Linked DNA regions of Granulosicoccus antarcticus IMCC3135. The protein of the gene in region 1 interacts with the protein of each later gene in a pairwise test. Links are inferred from orthologs where the notes say so. Each region holds a gene or a part of one and is shown on either strand. Other genes may lie near its edges.

The links.
Region 2: the proteins of acpP (region 1) and plsB interact in binary tests that used the Escherichia coli proteins (3 or more experiments, as listed by UniProt). The link is inferred for Granulosicoccus antarcticus IMCC3135 from one-to-one orthologs.
Region 3: the proteins of acpP (region 1) and ybgC interact in binary tests that used the Escherichia coli proteins (3 or more experiments, as listed by UniProt). The link is inferred for Granulosicoccus antarcticus IMCC3135 from one-to-one orthologs.

What each region holds. Positions count from the first base shown.
Region 1 is NZ_CP018632.1:5,468,548-5,473,889, reverse strand. Bases 2,023-4,992 are described here. They hold acpP (acyl carrier protein), read left to right. Parts: upstream 2,023-3,371; coding sequence 3,372-3,614; downstream 3,615-4,992. Other genes in these bases: fabF (beta-ketoacyl-ACP synthase II), read left to right, coding at 3,831-4,992; fabG (3-oxoacyl-ACP reductase FabG), read left to right, coding at 2,382-3,134; fabD (ACP S-malonyltransferase), read left to right, coding at 2,023-2,341. Outside these bases: NAD-dependent DNA ligase LigA, read left to right, coding at 1-382; dapB (4-hydroxy-tetrahydrodipicolinate reductase), read left to right, coding at 390-1,193; more of fabD, read left to right, coding at 1,367-2,022; more of fabF, read left to right, coding at 4,993-5,060; endolytic transglycosylase MltG, read left to right, coding at 5,060-5,342. UniProt on the Escherichia coli protein: Carrier of the growing fatty acid chain in fatty acid biosynthesis.
Region 2 is NZ_CP018632.1:1,477,894-1,483,318, forward strand. Bases 1,082-4,134 are described here. They hold plsB (glycerol-3-phosphate 1-O-acyltransferase PlsB), read right to left. Parts: upstream 3,807-4,134; coding sequence 1,356-3,806; downstream 1,082-1,355. Other genes in these bases: traF (conjugal transfer protein TraF), read right to left, coding at 1,082-1,240; IMCC3135_RS06355 (carboxymuconolactone decarboxylase family protein), read left to right, coding at 3,940-4,134. Outside these bases: more of traF, read right to left, coding at 1-1,081; more of IMCC3135_RS06355, read left to right, coding at 4,135-4,479; IMCC3135_RS06360 (GTPase family protein), read right to left, coding at 4,476-5,425. UniProt on the Escherichia coli protein: Catalyzes the transfer of an acyl group from acyl-ACP to glycerol-3-phosphate (G3P) to form lysophosphatidic acid (LPA). This enzyme can utilize either acyl-CoA or acyl-ACP as the fatty acyl donor.
Region 3 is NZ_CP018632.1:6,319,992-6,325,114, reverse strand. Bases 966-3,716 are described here. They hold ybgC (tol-pal system-associated acyl-CoA thioesterase), read left to right. Parts: upstream 966-2,014; coding sequence 2,015-2,419; downstream 2,420-3,716. Other genes in these bases: IMCC3135_RS34325 (hypothetical protein), read left to right, coding at 3,566-3,716; tolR (protein TolR), read left to right, coding at 3,107-3,553; tolQ (protein TolQ), read left to right, coding at 2,409-3,107; ruvB (Holliday junction branch migration DNA helicase RuvB), read left to right, coding at 966-1,903. In the rest of the region: crossover junction endodeoxyribonuclease RuvC, read left to right, coding at 1-175; Holliday junction branch migration protein RuvA, read left to right, coding at 172-774; more of ruvB, read left to right, coding at 890-965; more of IMCC3135_RS34325, read left to right, coding at 3,717-3,730; cell envelope integrity protein TolA, read left to right, coding at 3,736-5,123.

The DNA.
Region 1 (5,342 bases):
GCTGACCAGCATTGATGACATCGGACCCATTGCGGCCAGTAGCATCCGTACGTTTTTTGCCAACCCGGATAACAGGGCTGTTGTTGACGCCTTGCTAGCGTGCGGTATTCAGTTTCCCACGACAGAATCAGTTGCCGTAGATACCGTGCTGGCAGGTAATACCTATGTATTGACCGGTACTTTGCATACCTTCTCGCGGGACGATGCCAAGCAACACTTGCAGCGCCTGGGTGCGAAGGTCAGTAGTAGTGTTTCGGGCAAAACGACGGCTGTCTTTGCAGGCGATGCGCCCGGTTCAAAAGTGACCAAGGCGGAGTCCCTTGGTGTGCCCGTCCTTGATGAAGCGGCTTTGCTGGAACTCATCGGTCCTCTGGAATCCTAGAAAAATAATGATCTCTCTATCAGTCAACGGCGCTGCCGGTCGCATGGGGCGTCAACTGCTGACAGCTATTGCTGAACGCGAAGGTGCCAGAGTCGGGGCCGCTGCCGATGCGCCAGGACAGGCTTGCATTGGCCTGGATACCAGTGTGTTGTCGGGTGGCGATGCCAGTGGTGTCAGTGTTGTCGATAATGTTCAGGCGCTGGAACGCGGCGGTGATGTGATCATCGATTTCACGGCACCGGTCGTTTCTCTGGCTCTGCTGGATGCACTTGAGGATGATTCCACTCGTGTTGTCATAGGCACAACCGGCTTTTCAGCTGAACAGCTGGAACGGCTGCACGAGCATGCGAGCAGGCGCGCTATCCTGTTTGCTCCCAACTACAGCGTCGGTGTCACCGTCACACTGAAATTGTTGGAGCAGGCTGCACGTGCTCTTGGCGATGACTATGATGTGGAAATAATCGAAGCGCATCATCGGCACAAGGTGGATGCGCCCTCAGGTACCGCCATCCGGATGGGTGAAGTGGTTGCCGATGCGCTGGGCCGGGATCTGGCCAGTTGTGCTGTTTACGGTCGGGAAGGAATTACCGGTGCACGCGAAAGCCAGACTATCGGTTTTGAGACCATTCGTGCGGGAGATATTATCGGCGACCATACGGTTCTGTTTGCCGGTAATGGAGAGCGCATAGAGATCACTCACAAGGCGACCGACAGGATGACATTTGCACGGGGAGCCGTACGTGGAGCGATCTGGCTACACTCCAGACCCGCCGGTCTGTATGACATGACAGACGTGCTGGGATTAAAATAACAAAGGCTGTCGGGCGAGCTGGTGGTCAGCTGCGAAACGGTTGTCGATGATGTTCTGACGATTAGAAGCGCAATTCCATTACAATCACCGGCAATACCTGTTGCTGCATTGCTATTATCAGGGTTCGGCGCAAGTAATCAGAGGCAGATCCATGCACCCGAGAGGGGGCAGCGGTGGATATATATTTCAAGGAGTGTGTCGTGACGTTTGCTGTTGTTTTCCCGGGACAAGGTGCACAAAGTGTTGGCATGCTGGCTGAGCTGGCAGCTGAATACAGTTCGATTCAGGCAACCTTTGCAGAAGCATCGGAGGTTCTCGGTCAGGATTTGTGGCAGTTGGCGCAAAATGGTCCTGCTGAGACCTTGAGCGATACTCGTATCACCCAACCTCTGATGTTCACCTCAGGGGTTGCCATCTGGCGTGTCATGCGCGAATCAGGACTGCCGACCCCCAGTGTTTTCGCGGGTCACAGCCTGGGCGAATTTTCCGCAATGGTGGCCGCTGATATCTTGTCCTTTGCTGATGGGCTGACGCTGGTCAAGCGTCGTGCAGAGCTGATGGCATCTGCGGTACCAGAAGGTCAGGGTGGCATGGCTGCATTGATCGGTATGGATGATCAAGCTGTCATTGACCTGTGCGCCTCGGTTAGCGGTGAGCGTATCAGTGAAGCGGTCAATTTCAACGCGCCGGGGCAGGTTGCCATTTCCGGGCATCTGGATGCATTGGAAAAAACGGTTGCACTGGCACGTGAGCAAGGTTGCCGCAAGGCTCTCATGCTGGCGGTGAGCGTGCCGAATCATTCATCACTGATGCGTGATGCGGGCGAAGAGCTTGCCAAGACCATGGATACACTGACGTTTTCCGAGCCGTCTGCACCATTGGTGCAAAATGCCACGGCCCGTGCGGCTGACGATCTGGATTCTCTGATCGGTCATTTGAAGGCACATGTGTACAATCCCGTTTATTGGACTCGGACAGTTGAAGCTTTGAGGGATGTGCACGGTGTAACGACAGTCATCGAAGCAGGTCCTGGTAAAGTTCTGACAGGTTTGGGCAAACGCATTGATCGCTCCCTGACCACCTTGCCTGTGGACTCCACAGCCGGTCTTGTGGCCGCGCTGGCAGCCGTCGGTGTCACTGCCGCTTGAGCGGTGCAGTAAAATAACCAAGTCAACCAGACAGCAGACAATGACTGAATCAACTCTAGAAAACCAGATAGCCCTGGTAACCGGCGCCAGTCGGGGTATCGGAGCCGCCATCAGCGACCTTCTGGGCGCGCACGGGGCTACTGTTATCGGCACCGCGACATCAGAAAAAGGCGCGGCAGCGATCAGCGCCCGCTTTGAGCAGGCTGGTATCAAGGGTACGGGTTTGTGCCTGAATGTGACCGATGCCGCACAGACCGAGGAGGCGATCAGTCAGATCGGCACAAACTATGGTCCGGTGTCGATTCTGGTGAATAATGCAGGAATCACACGCGATAATCTGTTCATGCGCATGAAAGACAGTGAATGGGATGAGGTCATCGCGACCAATCTGACCAGCGTCTATCGACTGTGCAGACTGGTCATCAAGCCGATGGTCAAGGCGCGTGGCGGTCGTATCATCAACATCAGTTCAGTTGTCGGTATTACGGGTAACGCAGGTCAGGTTAATTATGCTGCCTCAAAAGCAGGCGTGCTTGGCATGACCAAATCACTGGCTCGTGAACTGGGTTCCAGATCGATTACGATCAACGCAGTTGCTCCGGGTTTTATCGAGTCCGACATGACGAATGCATTATCCGAAGATCAAAAGGAAAAAATAAAGGGCGAGATTGCTCTTGGCCGGTTGGGAACTCCGTCAGATATAGCGCAAACCTGCCTGTTTCTGGCCTCTCCCGCCGCTTCCTACATCACTGGGCAGACCATCAGCGTGAATGGTGGAATGGTGATGACCTGATGCCGGGAGTCAGCGTATCAATAGAGACGCCGCGCCGCCCCCTGGTTTTATAGTTGAGTCCGTCAGCGGATTCAGGCACTGTATCTGGAATGCTTGACGCTTCCAGCGTTGTTTATCCTCAGCTAGTCCTTATTGTCACAAGAAGAATTTGCGTAAGTGTTGGCACGTTCTGATGGAACTCACTACAATAGCGATACGGCTGAGGCCGCTTAATTTTTTTCGGAGGTTTACCCCACAATGAGCAGTATTGACGAACGCGTCAAAAAGATTGTCGTAGAGCAGCTTGGCGTAAAAGAAGAAGAAGTTACGACCAAAGCTTCATTTGTCGAAGATCTAGGCGCAGATTCTCTCGATACCGTCGAGCTAGTGATGGCGCTCGAAGAAGAATTCGAGTGCGAGATCCCCGATGAAGAAGCTGAAAAGATCACCACTGTCGAACAAGCGGTTGACTACGTCACCGCTCATATCGAACAAGCTTGATTACCTCGGGCCACGATTTTTCGTGGCCCTCGGTTTTGCTTCAGTTTTAACAGGCTTTTAAAAAGTCAGGTTTGGACAGATCAGGTGAGGGAGCCGCTCATTGTTGGCGGCCCATAGGGCATGTCGCAAATTGCGGCTCTCTCGTTATCAGCGCGCAACGCGCGTAACTTAACTGCACATTTATCGGAGCTGAGAGGTTTGACGCGTAGACGAGTAGTGGTAACCGGATTGGGTCTTGTGACCCCTGTGGGTAATGGAGTCGAGGAAAGCTGGAAGAACATCCTTGCGGGTGTGTCTGGTGCCGAGACCATTACACAATTCGACGTGTCGGCCTATAACACCCGTTTTAGCGCCTCAGTAAAGAACTTTGATGCAACGGAATATTTTTCCGCCAAGGATGCTCGCAAGATGGACGTTTTTGTCCACTACGGCATTGCTGCAGGCATGCAGGCCATAGAAGACGCGGGTCTGGAAAGTGCAGAAGGTCTGGATCGGGAACGCGTAGGCGTCTCCATCGGTTCGGGAATAGGCGGTTTGCCGAATATCGAAGCTCAGCACAAGGCGTTGCTGGACGGTGGACCACGCAAGGTATCGCCATTCTTCGTACCGTCTACAATCATCAACATGATCAGTGGCAATCTGTCCATCAAATTTGGCTACAAAGGGCCGAACCTGTGCACAGTAACAGCCTGTACCAGTGGCACTCACAACATCGGAGACGCAGCGCGTCTGATCGAATATGGTGATGCTGACGTGATGGTCGCGGGTGGCGCCGAGATGGCAACTTGTCCTTTGGGATTGGCTGGTTTCGGGGCTGCAAGAGCCTTATCCACTAACAATGACGACCCTGCGGCAGCCAGTCGCCCATGGGATCGGGATCGGGATGGATTCGTACTGGGTGATGGGGCCGGCATCATGGTACTTGAGGAGTACGAGCATGCAAAAGCTCGCGGTGCCAAAATCTACTGCGAAGTTGCCGGCTATGGCATGAGCGGCGACGCCCATCACATGACAACGCCATCAGCCAATGGCGAAGGTGCGGCACGTTGCATGAAAGCGGCGCTGCGCAACTCGGGACTAACCGCAGAGGACATCGACTACGTCAATGCGCATGGAACATCAACACCTGCGGGCGACGTGGCCGAGACTCAGGCGATCAAGACCGCCTTCGGCTCACATGCACAATCAATTCTGGTCAGTTCGACCAAGAGCATGACGGGTCACTTGCTGGGAGCAGCCGGTGGTGTAGAAGCTGTTTTCTGTGTGCTGGCCATGCGTGATCAGGTGGCACCACCGACCATCAACCTGGATAACCCGGGTGATGGTTGTGATCTTGACTTTGTTGCGAACAAAAAGCGCGCGGCAAAGCTGAATGTGACCATGAGTAATTCCTTCGGATTTGGTGGCACGAACGGCACACTGATATTCGCGAAAGACGGCGTGTGATGCGTTTCTTTCTGTTGCTTGTGGCGCTGAGTTGTGGTGCCGCTGGCTACTATTCCTGGAGCGATTACAATCGCTATCTCGCCGAGCCCGTTAATCTGCCCTCAGACAGCACCTTGTTCACCATCCAGAAGGGTTGGTCTGCCAAGCGATTGTCGGTGGAGCTGGAACAGCAAGGCATTATCGACAAGCGTTACTGGTTCGATCTGTATGTTCGGCTGAGTGACAAGGGCGCGGGTATCAAGACGGGTGAGTACAGTCTGCTTGCACCCATGAGCGTACCGG
Region 2 (5,425 bases), 4.0 Mb from region 1 along the record:
TCTGAGTTTCGAAGTTGTCGACCTTGGCTTCATTAAGAGCCAGGTCGCCGCTGACACTGAGCATGCCATATTGATACAGGGCACCAACAATCAGTTGTGGCGTTGTTTCAAATTCGAAGTCGTTGGCTGTCTTGATGGATTCAGGAATGATGTTACGCAGCACAGCTGCGAGGCGCACAGGATAGGAGTGCAGTGCCATTGACGCACCAGCGTCGAGCGTAAATGAGTTCTCGGTGGCTTCGCTGTCATCGAGCCGATCTTCGATGGACGGATTTGAATCGTCAAATTCGTCCTGCGCTCGAATGAGAACATCATAAGCACGCAGGGCGGAAATTTTCGGTGTTATGCCGGCATCAATGTCGTATTTTCCGACTTTGAATGAACTGGCAATACTGATACCGAGTTGGGTTCGTATCAGAACGGAGCCGTGTGCCTCTGAGGTCAGTACATCTTCAGGTTGCTGGACTTGCAGTGTAGCGCCCAGTGCATCGGCTTCAAGATAGGGTGAGTCTTCTGCCTCACCCAGAGTGAGGACGTCATCTCCCAGAACTTCCTGAAAATCTGTTATGTAAGTCCGGTCACCTTCTGCGATATCCGGAGTGCCTGATGCGGTGCCACTGACTCGCAGATTGACAGCGATGGGGTATTGGTTGCTTGTGAATGCGACTCCCATATCCAGCGTTGCCTGAGCGTCGATAGTTTCATCATCGACCGTGTCCAGAATATCCAGCAATTGAGTGGAAAGGTTGGCCACCCCGGTGGTGCCGTCCACGCAGGTCTGATCTCTTCTGTCCGGGCTAGGCGAGAAGGGATCGCACTGTACCTCTCTGGTACCCAGGGCTGCCACCTCGTCGTCTATATCATCGAACAGGTTTTCATTGTCATCATCAGTCAATGTGTCAATGGCCTCGCCAGAGTCCCGAACTTCAGCCGCCATGCCAATACTGAAGTGGAAGGTCTCCTTGCGTTGCTGCATCGCCATGAGTGAAGCAGGATTATCCACAGCACCGTGTACACCCTGGCCGTTGGCAATGACAGAGCCACCCAGAGCGATGGAACGTGCATCAGCAGACCATGCGGGAGCGGCCAGCGTCATCGTCAGTAATGCGGTGGCAACCATGGCCGCCACTTTGCTGCTTGTCAGTGTGTTTGCTGAAGTGTCATCGCCCGGGCTGCGTGGGTCTTTGAGGCAGACGGAAGATGCATCCGTGAACGAATTGCTGCAAATTGGACGGGACATTGAAACCTCAGGGTCAGGTCAGGAGCGTTTACGGGGATGATTACCCGGGGCTGCCTGAATAAAATGATGAGAGACCTGAACTGCACTTACTGTACCGAAGCTGCGGGTTTGCAGATTACTGAATGTTACCGGCTGCCAATGCGGCATTGATGATAGCGTGCCGGGTTTGCTCACTAAGCAGGGTATGTGCCTTGCCCTCCACCTCGAGCATTGATTTCTCGGGTGTCAGTCTATCGTCATGAACGGCCACGTAACCTTGCTGGATCATGCGCTCCACAAAAGCCCGGTGCAGATGTTTGTCGTATAACTCAGCTGCATCAACACCGCTTGTATTGGCAAGACGCTCGGCACTCATCTGGTTACGCAGCGCCAGCTCATCTCTGGTAATACCGCCTTCGTGCGCCCTGGCCAGTAAAGAGGCGCACAGATAGTTACGTTCAAGTCCGGGCATGACGACTTGTGCCAATCGCATCAGGGAGAGCGCCTGAATGGTGCCTGCTGAGGCGCGATGCCACTTGCCATCGACCTGCTCCAGCAGGCCTGATTGCATTAACGCTTGCAATGAGCTGTCGATTGTCGACTCGTCTGGCTCTGTTGGAAGGAAGAGCTCTCCTTGCAGAAAGGGGAATGTCAGTTTGATCAGCTCCTTCAAATATGTCTCGCTTCGGGTGCGGCTGTTACTGAAGGCGGCGGCGATGAGTGCTGGTAGTGTCAGCAAATGCAGGATGTTGTTTCTGAAATAGGTCAGTGCTGCCAGTTGGCCAGGCTTTGGCTGAATGAGAGGCCCGATACTATCCGAGTAGGTCTCGATGAAGCCGAGTCGAGTGCCATGCTCAATCAAATCGTCAGCATTGATGGCAGGCACAACCACCGGTGTGTGCGCATGTGCCTGACTTAGAAGTTGGTGGTATATGTCGATCTGCAACATCAGTTCATCGCGACTGATGCGCCCCCGTGGCGTTGCCAGCAGGGTGATGGCTAGCAAACTGATAGGCGTGACGCAGGCCGCTTCATTGATATTTTGCATGATGCTGGAACCCAGAGTCTCGACAACCGGATGCAGCCAGTCGGGGCGTTCAAGGGGCGCAGGTAATTGACGCCAGTTGCTCTGATGACTATCAAGGATCGTATCCAGCGCTATCGGTTCGCCGAAATTGACATGCACCCGACCATAGTCTTCCTTGAGTGTGCGCAGTGCCTTGACCAGTGCAAATATTGTCTCCTTTTGCTTCTTGCCACCTGCCAGTTCGCTGGTGAATGAACGCCCTTCGAGTAATCGCTCGTAGCCAAAGTAGACCGGAATGAACATCACCGGTGTCTTGGGCTCACGAAGATAGGCGTGCACGGTCATGGCCAGCATTCCACCTTTGGGGGGCAGGAGTCGGCCAGTACGGCTGCGTCCACCTTCCACGAAATATTCAAGCGCATGTCCGCGTTGCAGAATTTCCTTCAGGTAGGCGTTGAAAACGGCTGCGTATAACGGATTTCCGGTAAAGGTTCGTCGCAGGAAGAAGGCGCCTCCACGGCGTAGCAAGCCGCCGACAACAGGCAGATTCAGGTTGATTCCGGCAGCGATATGCGGCAGTGAATATCCTTGCATATAAAGGATATAGGAGAGTAGTAGATAGTCTATATGGCTGCGATGACATGGCACATAGATCAACTCATGGCCATCTGCAACAGCCTTCAGTCGGTTGATTCCGGACAGCTCGACGCCGTCGTAGAGCTCGTTCCATAGCCGGGTAAGCAGATTGTGCAGAATGCGAACGGTTGGATAGGACACATCAGCCGCGATCTCGAAAGCGTATTTTTGTGCCTGGCGACGTGCCCGCTCTACAGGTTTGCCGTCTGATTCCTTAACGATAGCCTGACGCACAGCATCATCTGCCAGCACATGATCGATCAATATGCGTCGGTGTGACTGGTCAGGACCAAGGGTGGCGATGCGTCTTTGCCGGAAGTGGACTCGCAATACACGGGAAAGTTTACGCTCAAGTATCCGGGGGGCCTCACCGGTATTCTTTAACGTATTGAATGACAGCGGTTCACTGAAGCTGAGCAGTGTATGTCGCCCATGAATCAGTGTTGTGATGAGCTTGCGGGTACGCCCTGCAAACTGCCAGTTCTCTGTGAACCACAAACGCCAGATAGAGGACTCCTTGTCCGGCGCCCGGCCCCAGTAGACGCCGACGGGGACGATTTGCAGCTCGCCGGCATCGGCATCGATGTCCAGACCAGCGCTGACCAGTCTGTTCAGGCGTGCTGAGATAGTGGGGCGCAGCTTGCGAAAAATGCTGCCCTGGCGTGATTTAAGCACATCCACGGATGAGCTTTCTGTGTTGGTGCCGTAAAGCAGTTTGTCAGTAGGGTCGGGCAGGCCATGTTGTGCGCAGGCCAGTTGCAGCGCACAGCGATCGGCCACGCCACCCACCTCCAGCACGTACAGAACGGGCAAGTCAGGATCGATCAATGCACTTGGACTGTCAGGCAATACCTGAGGTTTCACCCATATCGACAGAATGCGTAACGGTAGATTTGTGATAATACGGTAGGTAGTGTTACGCATGAAGGCAATCAGCAAGCTCGCTCATCGGTCAGGTTTCCAGTCCGCTCCATGGTGACGCATTACCAGTAACTTGCACAAGCACAGAAGAGTGATGGGGCATAATGTAATCAACATTCCTGCAGACGAGCATACCGTGTCCAGATTATCAACCCCTGAAGAAGCCAGCCTCCAGCAAGAGACTCTGGAGGCACTTGAGTCGGTTCGCATGAACGGCAAGCTGGCTGAGGTCTATCTGCAATTTGCCAATAGTGAACATGCATTGCGTGCCTATCTTCATATGGAACAGGCTCTGGCCGGTGGCTCTTTGTCGAAAACCGAAACAGAGGCCATCAAGCTTTGGGTCAGTCAACAGACCGGTTGTGACTATTGTCTGTCCGTACACACATTCAAGAGCAAGCAGGCAGGGCTCAATGCCGAGCAGCAACGCGCTCTTCGCAAGGGCGAGCCAACGGGGGATTCTCGAATCGACTGCATGCTGAAAGTGGCGCAGGCGCTGATGCAGGTGCGGGGTAAATTGCCCGAAGCCTTACTGGCAGAGGCTCGAGAAACGGGCTTGAGTGATGAAAATCTGGTGGACCTGACTATGGCTATATCCACGATCTATTTCACCAACCTGACCAATCACATCAACGACTCTATCTCGTCGCTGCCGCCGGCACCGGATCTTTCCTAATCAGGCTTGTCCGCTGAGCTGCTGACGGCTGCGCGACCCAGAACCTGGCCCAGGCGCTTGACCTGTGACCAACGCTCGCGCCAGCTGAAGGACTGTTCACCACGCTCTACCCGTCGTCTATTCAACTGTGTCAAGGTTGCATTGTCTTGTAGCATCATGAGTTGCGCTGCCACTGCATCGACGTTGTAACGCCCTTTGTCTACGGACAGGCAAACCGGAATTGCCGGTGTCTCAGCTGGCAGGCCAATCTGGCTTGTCGCACTGAGCAGGGCATCTCGAATGTTGCTCGCTTTTCGATCATCACTGTCCAGAGCATAGGGAGGTTCCCAGAGCGCCTTGGGTGTCAGCTGGTCGACATGAGTCATTACCAGCATGATGGGGGGCATCCTTCTTCTGGGCAAAGCCGCAAAACCTTGCTGTAAAGCCTGCCAGACCTGCTGGTCGGGGGCGCGTGCAGGTTGATTGGCACGCACGACCAGAAGCAACATGTCCGCTTGCATGGCAAGTTGCATCAACGAGGCAGGTTCGTCGATTGTGTGATTCAGGCCGACAGTATCAATGATGTGCATGGGGGCAGCCCCATCCAGTTGCAGGCGGTGTGTCACGGTTCTGTCAGTGGTTGGCAGAATATCGACTTCCGCTTCCAGTGTGTCCGCTAGTGCATTGACGAGTGAGGATTTTCCTGCACTGGTCTGTCCTGCAATGACAATACGCAGTGGCTCGGAGGCGGGTGCCGGTTGCTGGATATCCTGTTGGTAGGCACTGCTGCGAAATTCCTGCAGCTCGTTCGCCGATGTCTTCAGCTTGCCACTGTACAGATCGATTCCCACCTGTACCACTTCCTGAAGCAGCAGGCGTTTGAGATCTTTCTGTACATTGACACTCAGATGATCGAACACTCGATTGGTGAACTGATCTTTCAGCTCACCAATCGCAGCCGCTACAG
Region 3 (5,123 bases), 850 kb from region 1 along the record:
CAAGAAACAAGTACAGATCATGGTCAGAGCCTTGTTGCAGATCATCCCTGAGGTACAGGTTGATGCGGCCGATGGTCTGGCTATTGCCATTTGTCATGCCCATTCGCGCAAGGCGCCGGGAGGCACCGTTTTGCCACAAAGAAAGCGTACGCGCGGAAGAGGCTTGAGATTATGATTGGTCGGTTGACAGGGGTTCTGCTTGAGAAGAACCCACCTTCACTGCTCATTGATGTGCAGGGTGTGGGCTACGAAGTAGATGCGCCCATGTCTACCTTCTATGCCTTGCCGCCACTGGGCGATACCACCGCTTTGTTCACGCACCTGGTGGTGCGCGAAGATGCACAATTGCTGTACGGGTTTGGCACACGCACAGAGCGGGTTCTTTTCCGCGCCCTGTTGAAAGTCAACGGTGTGGGTGCCAAGGTCGCCCTGGCGATTCTGTCAGGTCTGAGTACCGATGAGTTTCTGAGTTGCATCGCGACCAAGGACATCAACGCGCTTACTCGTGTGCCGGGTATCGGCAAGAAGACGGCCGAGCGCCTGCTGATCGAATTGCAGGACAAGGTGGAGACACTGGGGCTGGGCATGGGTAGTCTGCCAAGCGGTAGCTTGCCGCTGGATGATGAACCCAGTGCGCGGGAGCAGGCGGAAGAGGCGCTGGTATCGCTGGGCTACAAGCCAGCTGAGGCTACACGTCTGCTCGACAAGCACGCTGAGGCAGGCCAGAGTGTCGAACAGATGATACGTGCAGCATTGCGAGGCGCTGCCCGATAGGTGACAGTGCTGGATAGTGATCGTATCCGCAACACGGATCAGGCTATTCCCGGACAGTCTGCCAGCCACGTTTGAAGATCCGTAAAGAGCGATAACTACAGGAACTCATGACACCATGTCCGACCCCGAACGACTGCTAGCGGCCGATGTGCGAAAGGAGGATGCACAGGAACGGGCCATGCGCCCCAAGATGCTGGCCGATTACCATGGGCAGCGAGCTGTCACAGAACAGATGGAGTTGTTCATCGCGGCTGCAAAGATGCGCAGCGAGGCTCTGGATCATGTGCTGGTGTTTGGCCCGCCAGGGCTAGGCAAGACCACGCTGGCCAATATCATTGCAAACGAGCTGGATGTGCGCATTCTGCATACCTCCGGCCCGGTATTGGAGCGTCCTGGTGATCTGGCCGCCATATTGACCAATCTGGAAGCCAATGATGTGCTGTTCATCGATGAGATTCATCGTATGAGCGCGCTGGTGGAAGAGGTGCTCTATCCCGCGATGGAGGACTACCAGATCGATATCATGACCGGGGAGGGCGTCAGCGCCCGCTCTTTCAAGATCGATCTGCCACCTTTTACGCTGGTCGGAGCGACCACGCGCGCCGGTTTGCTGACCTCACCGTTGCGCGATCGCTTCGGAATTGTTCAACGACTGGAATTCTATGAAGTGGACGATCTGGCTGGAATCGTTGCCCGTTCGGCCCGATTGCTGGAGGTGCCCATCGATGAGCGTGGTTGCATCGAGATTGCCCGTCGAGCGCGAGGTACTCCCCGTATAGCCAATCGCCTGCTGCGTCGGGTGCGTGACTTCGTGGATATCCGTGCAGAGGGTAAAATCAACGCCGATACCGCTGATCAAGCTCTCAACCTGCTGAATGTGGACACACTGGGCCTGGACAATATGGACAGGCGCATGCTCAATGCCATTATTCACAAGTTTGCCGGCGGCCCGGTAGGTATCGACAACCTGGGGGCCGCTTTATCGGAGGAGACCGGTACGCTTGAGGAGGTGGTGGAGCCGTATCTGATCCAGCAAGGCCTGCTGATGCGAACGCCACGTGGGCGAGTTGTAACCCCGCATGCCTACAAGCATTTCGGGTTGCAAATACCTGCTGACGGTGCGGGCTGAGCGTTAGAACTAACACTTGATGGTGCCTCGTATTAGCAAATATGCCGTGATTTCATGGCTGTATGCGCCTTAGTGCCTGTATTTTCTAGAATTTGTCTGTAATACTTCCGCATGTCTCAATTTTCCATCCCGATACGGGTTTATATCGAAGACACTGATGCCGGCGGTATCGTGTTTTATGCCAACTACCTCCGTTTTATGGAGCGCGCCCGTACTGAATGGCTCAGAGCGGGTGGGATAGAGCTGGATCAGTTGCAGGCCGAACAACGGAGGGTGTTCGTCGTGCGATCGGTGAATATCGACTACCTGTCGCCCGCACGTTTCAATGACCAACTGACGGTAACCTCCAAATTGTTAACTTTGAAGTCCGCTAGTGCCATTCTGGAACAGTCAGTTCTGCGAGGCGATACCCTTCTAACCAAATCTACCGTCGTACTGGTGTATGTCGATATCGACGAAATGACACCCTGTGCGATTCCAACCGAGATTCGAGAGGCTATCAACCGTGAATTCTGACATGTCCATCATGCACCTGATCCTGGGTGCAAGCCCGATCGTGCAGGTAGTGTTGGTGATCCTGGCGATGGCATCCATCTTCTCCTGGGCACTGATTCTGGGCAAATCACGCCAACTGCGCCGGGCTCAGCGTATGGCTGAAGATTTCGAGCAGGATTTCTGGGGCTCCTCTGATATTTCCGGTACCTATTCCAAGCTGACGATGCGTCGCGGCACGCTGGATGGGCTTGAGCGTATTTTCGAGGCCGGTTTTTCCGAGTTCGGACGTTTGCGTCGCAAGACCAGCAATGATGAAATCATCATGGATGGTTCAGGTCGGGCCATGCGCATCGCCGTCTCGCGTGAAGCCGAACTCATCGAAAATCATCTGCCTTTTCTGGCAACCGTGGGTTCCATCAGTCCCTATATTGGTCTTTTTGGTACGGTTTGGGGCATCATGAATTCCTTCACTGCTCTGGGCAATGTGCAGCAGGCAACATTGGCGATGGTCGCTCCCGGCATTGCCGAGGCGCTGATTGCAACGGCCGTTGGCTTGTTCGCAGCGATTCCAGCGGTCATTTTCTATAACCGCTTTGCCACCGATGTTGATCGGCTGCTGAATCGTTACGAGAACTTTGCCGAAGAATTCTCCACGGTCTTGCAACGTCAGGCCATCCGCCGGGTTGGCGGTGATACGGAAACCAGCTGATGCGAGCCATTCGGCCCATTCGCGCCAATCGACGGCCACGACGTATGGTGGCCGAGATCAATGTCGTGCCCTATATAGACGTCATGCTGGTATTGCTGGTGATCTTCATGATTACAGCGCCGCTGTTGCAGACCGGTGTCGAAATCGATCTGCCCGATGCTGCTGCAACACCTATTGCGGATGCCGGTGAGGCACAGGAGCCACTGATTCTGTCGGTGGATAGTTCCGGTGAGTGGTATTTGAATGTGGGTGAGGAAACGGACAAGCCGTTGACTCGTGAAGAGGTGCAACGATTGGCCAGTGCCGTGTTGCGGCTCAACCCTGAAAGACGGGTATTGGTGGCGGGAGACGCCAGCATAAACTATGGTCAGATCATGCAAGCGATGGTAACCCTGCAATTATCAGGTGCGCCAGAGATTGGTTTGATGTCCGACCCGGAGCGATAATTACAATTCGACATGACTATGCGGCCCTCACATCTGACGAATATCCTCAATGGCACTGGTGCACAGGCATCATCGCGCCAGGCAGGGTGTTCGGGTGCGAATGCACACGTCGCTGGCATGTCTGAGGCTACTGCCCGGTTCGGGCAACGGCCATCACGTCTGATCAGCTCGGTCTAGGCATCGTGTTCGCACTCATTCGAAAATATCCGTTCGCTATCCTGCTCTCCGTGCTCTTGCACGTATCGCTGGTGGTTGCCATGGTGTTCCAATTCAACAAGCAGCCTGCGAGCAGCGGTGTGGAGCTGGGTGCAGAGGCACCGATTCAGGCTGTGGCGGTGAGTGAGGCCGACATTCAGGCTGAGGTCGAACGCTTACAACAGCTGGATGAACAACGAGCGCAGGATGCGATAGCCGAACAGCAGGCCCTGGAGTCCACAGTGGCGGCGCTGGAGCAGGCTCGTTCTGCGGCAGAAGCTCGGTTGAAGGAGGCTGAAGAGCTGACTGAGCAACAACGCAGCGCATCGGAAGATCAAAAGCAGCGCATTGTGGATCTGCAGCAACAGGCCACCGAGCTGGAGCAGCAACGCGAGCTACAGCGCGAACGTGCAGCAACCGAACAGGCCGAGCTTGAAACGTTACGACAACAGGAAGCAAGCCTGACCGAGCGACAGGTTCTGGAGCGAGAGATAACGCTGGAACGTTTGCGCCAGGAACGTCTGCGTGAAGAGGAGCGTATCAGTGCCGCTCAGCGCCAGTTGGAGCAGGAAACCAGGCGAATCGATGAAGCCCGATTGAAAACCGATGAAGAGCGTGATCGGCTTTCACAGGTGCAGCGCGAAGCCGAGGAGCGCACGCGGCAATTGCAGGAAGAGGCTCGTATCGCGGCGGCACAAAAAACAGAAGCAGCTGAAGAAAAGGTACGTCTCGAAGAAGAGGCGAAGCTGGCAGAGCAGCAAAAGGCCCGACTGGAAGAAGAAGCAAGACTGGCTGAGCAAGAGCGCCAGGAAGCGCTGCAGGCAAGCCGTGATGCGCAGCTTGAGCGCGAGCGCGTTGAGCAGGAGCGTGTCGACGCACTGGAAGAAGAAAAGCGTGCCGCTGCCGAGCAGGAGCAAAAAGAGGCTGCCGCTGAAAAGGCGCGAATCGAGGAAGAACTGGCTGCCGCCAAGCTGGAAGAGGAACGTCTGGCAGAAGAGGCTGCACAAGCGGTGCGAATCGCCGAGCAGAAACTGCAGGAAGAAGAGGCACAGCAGCAGAAGGCTGTCGAAGAGGCTGAGACTGCTCGGGTTGCTGAGGAAGCACGGCAGGCTGAAGAGGCTGAGACTGCTCGGGTTGCTGAAGAAGCACGGCAGGCTGAAGAGGCCGAGACTGCCCGGGTTGCTGAAGAAGCACGTAAGGCTGAAGAAGCTGAAACCGCCCGGATTGCCGAAGAGGCGCGCAAGGCCGAAGAGGCCAAGGCTGCGGAAGCGGCGCGCAAAAAGGAACAAGAACGAGTGGCTGCGGCAGAGAAAGCCGCGGCTGCGAAAGCTGCGGCACTTGCCGCTGAAGAGGCCCGTCAGGCCGAAGAGGCAGC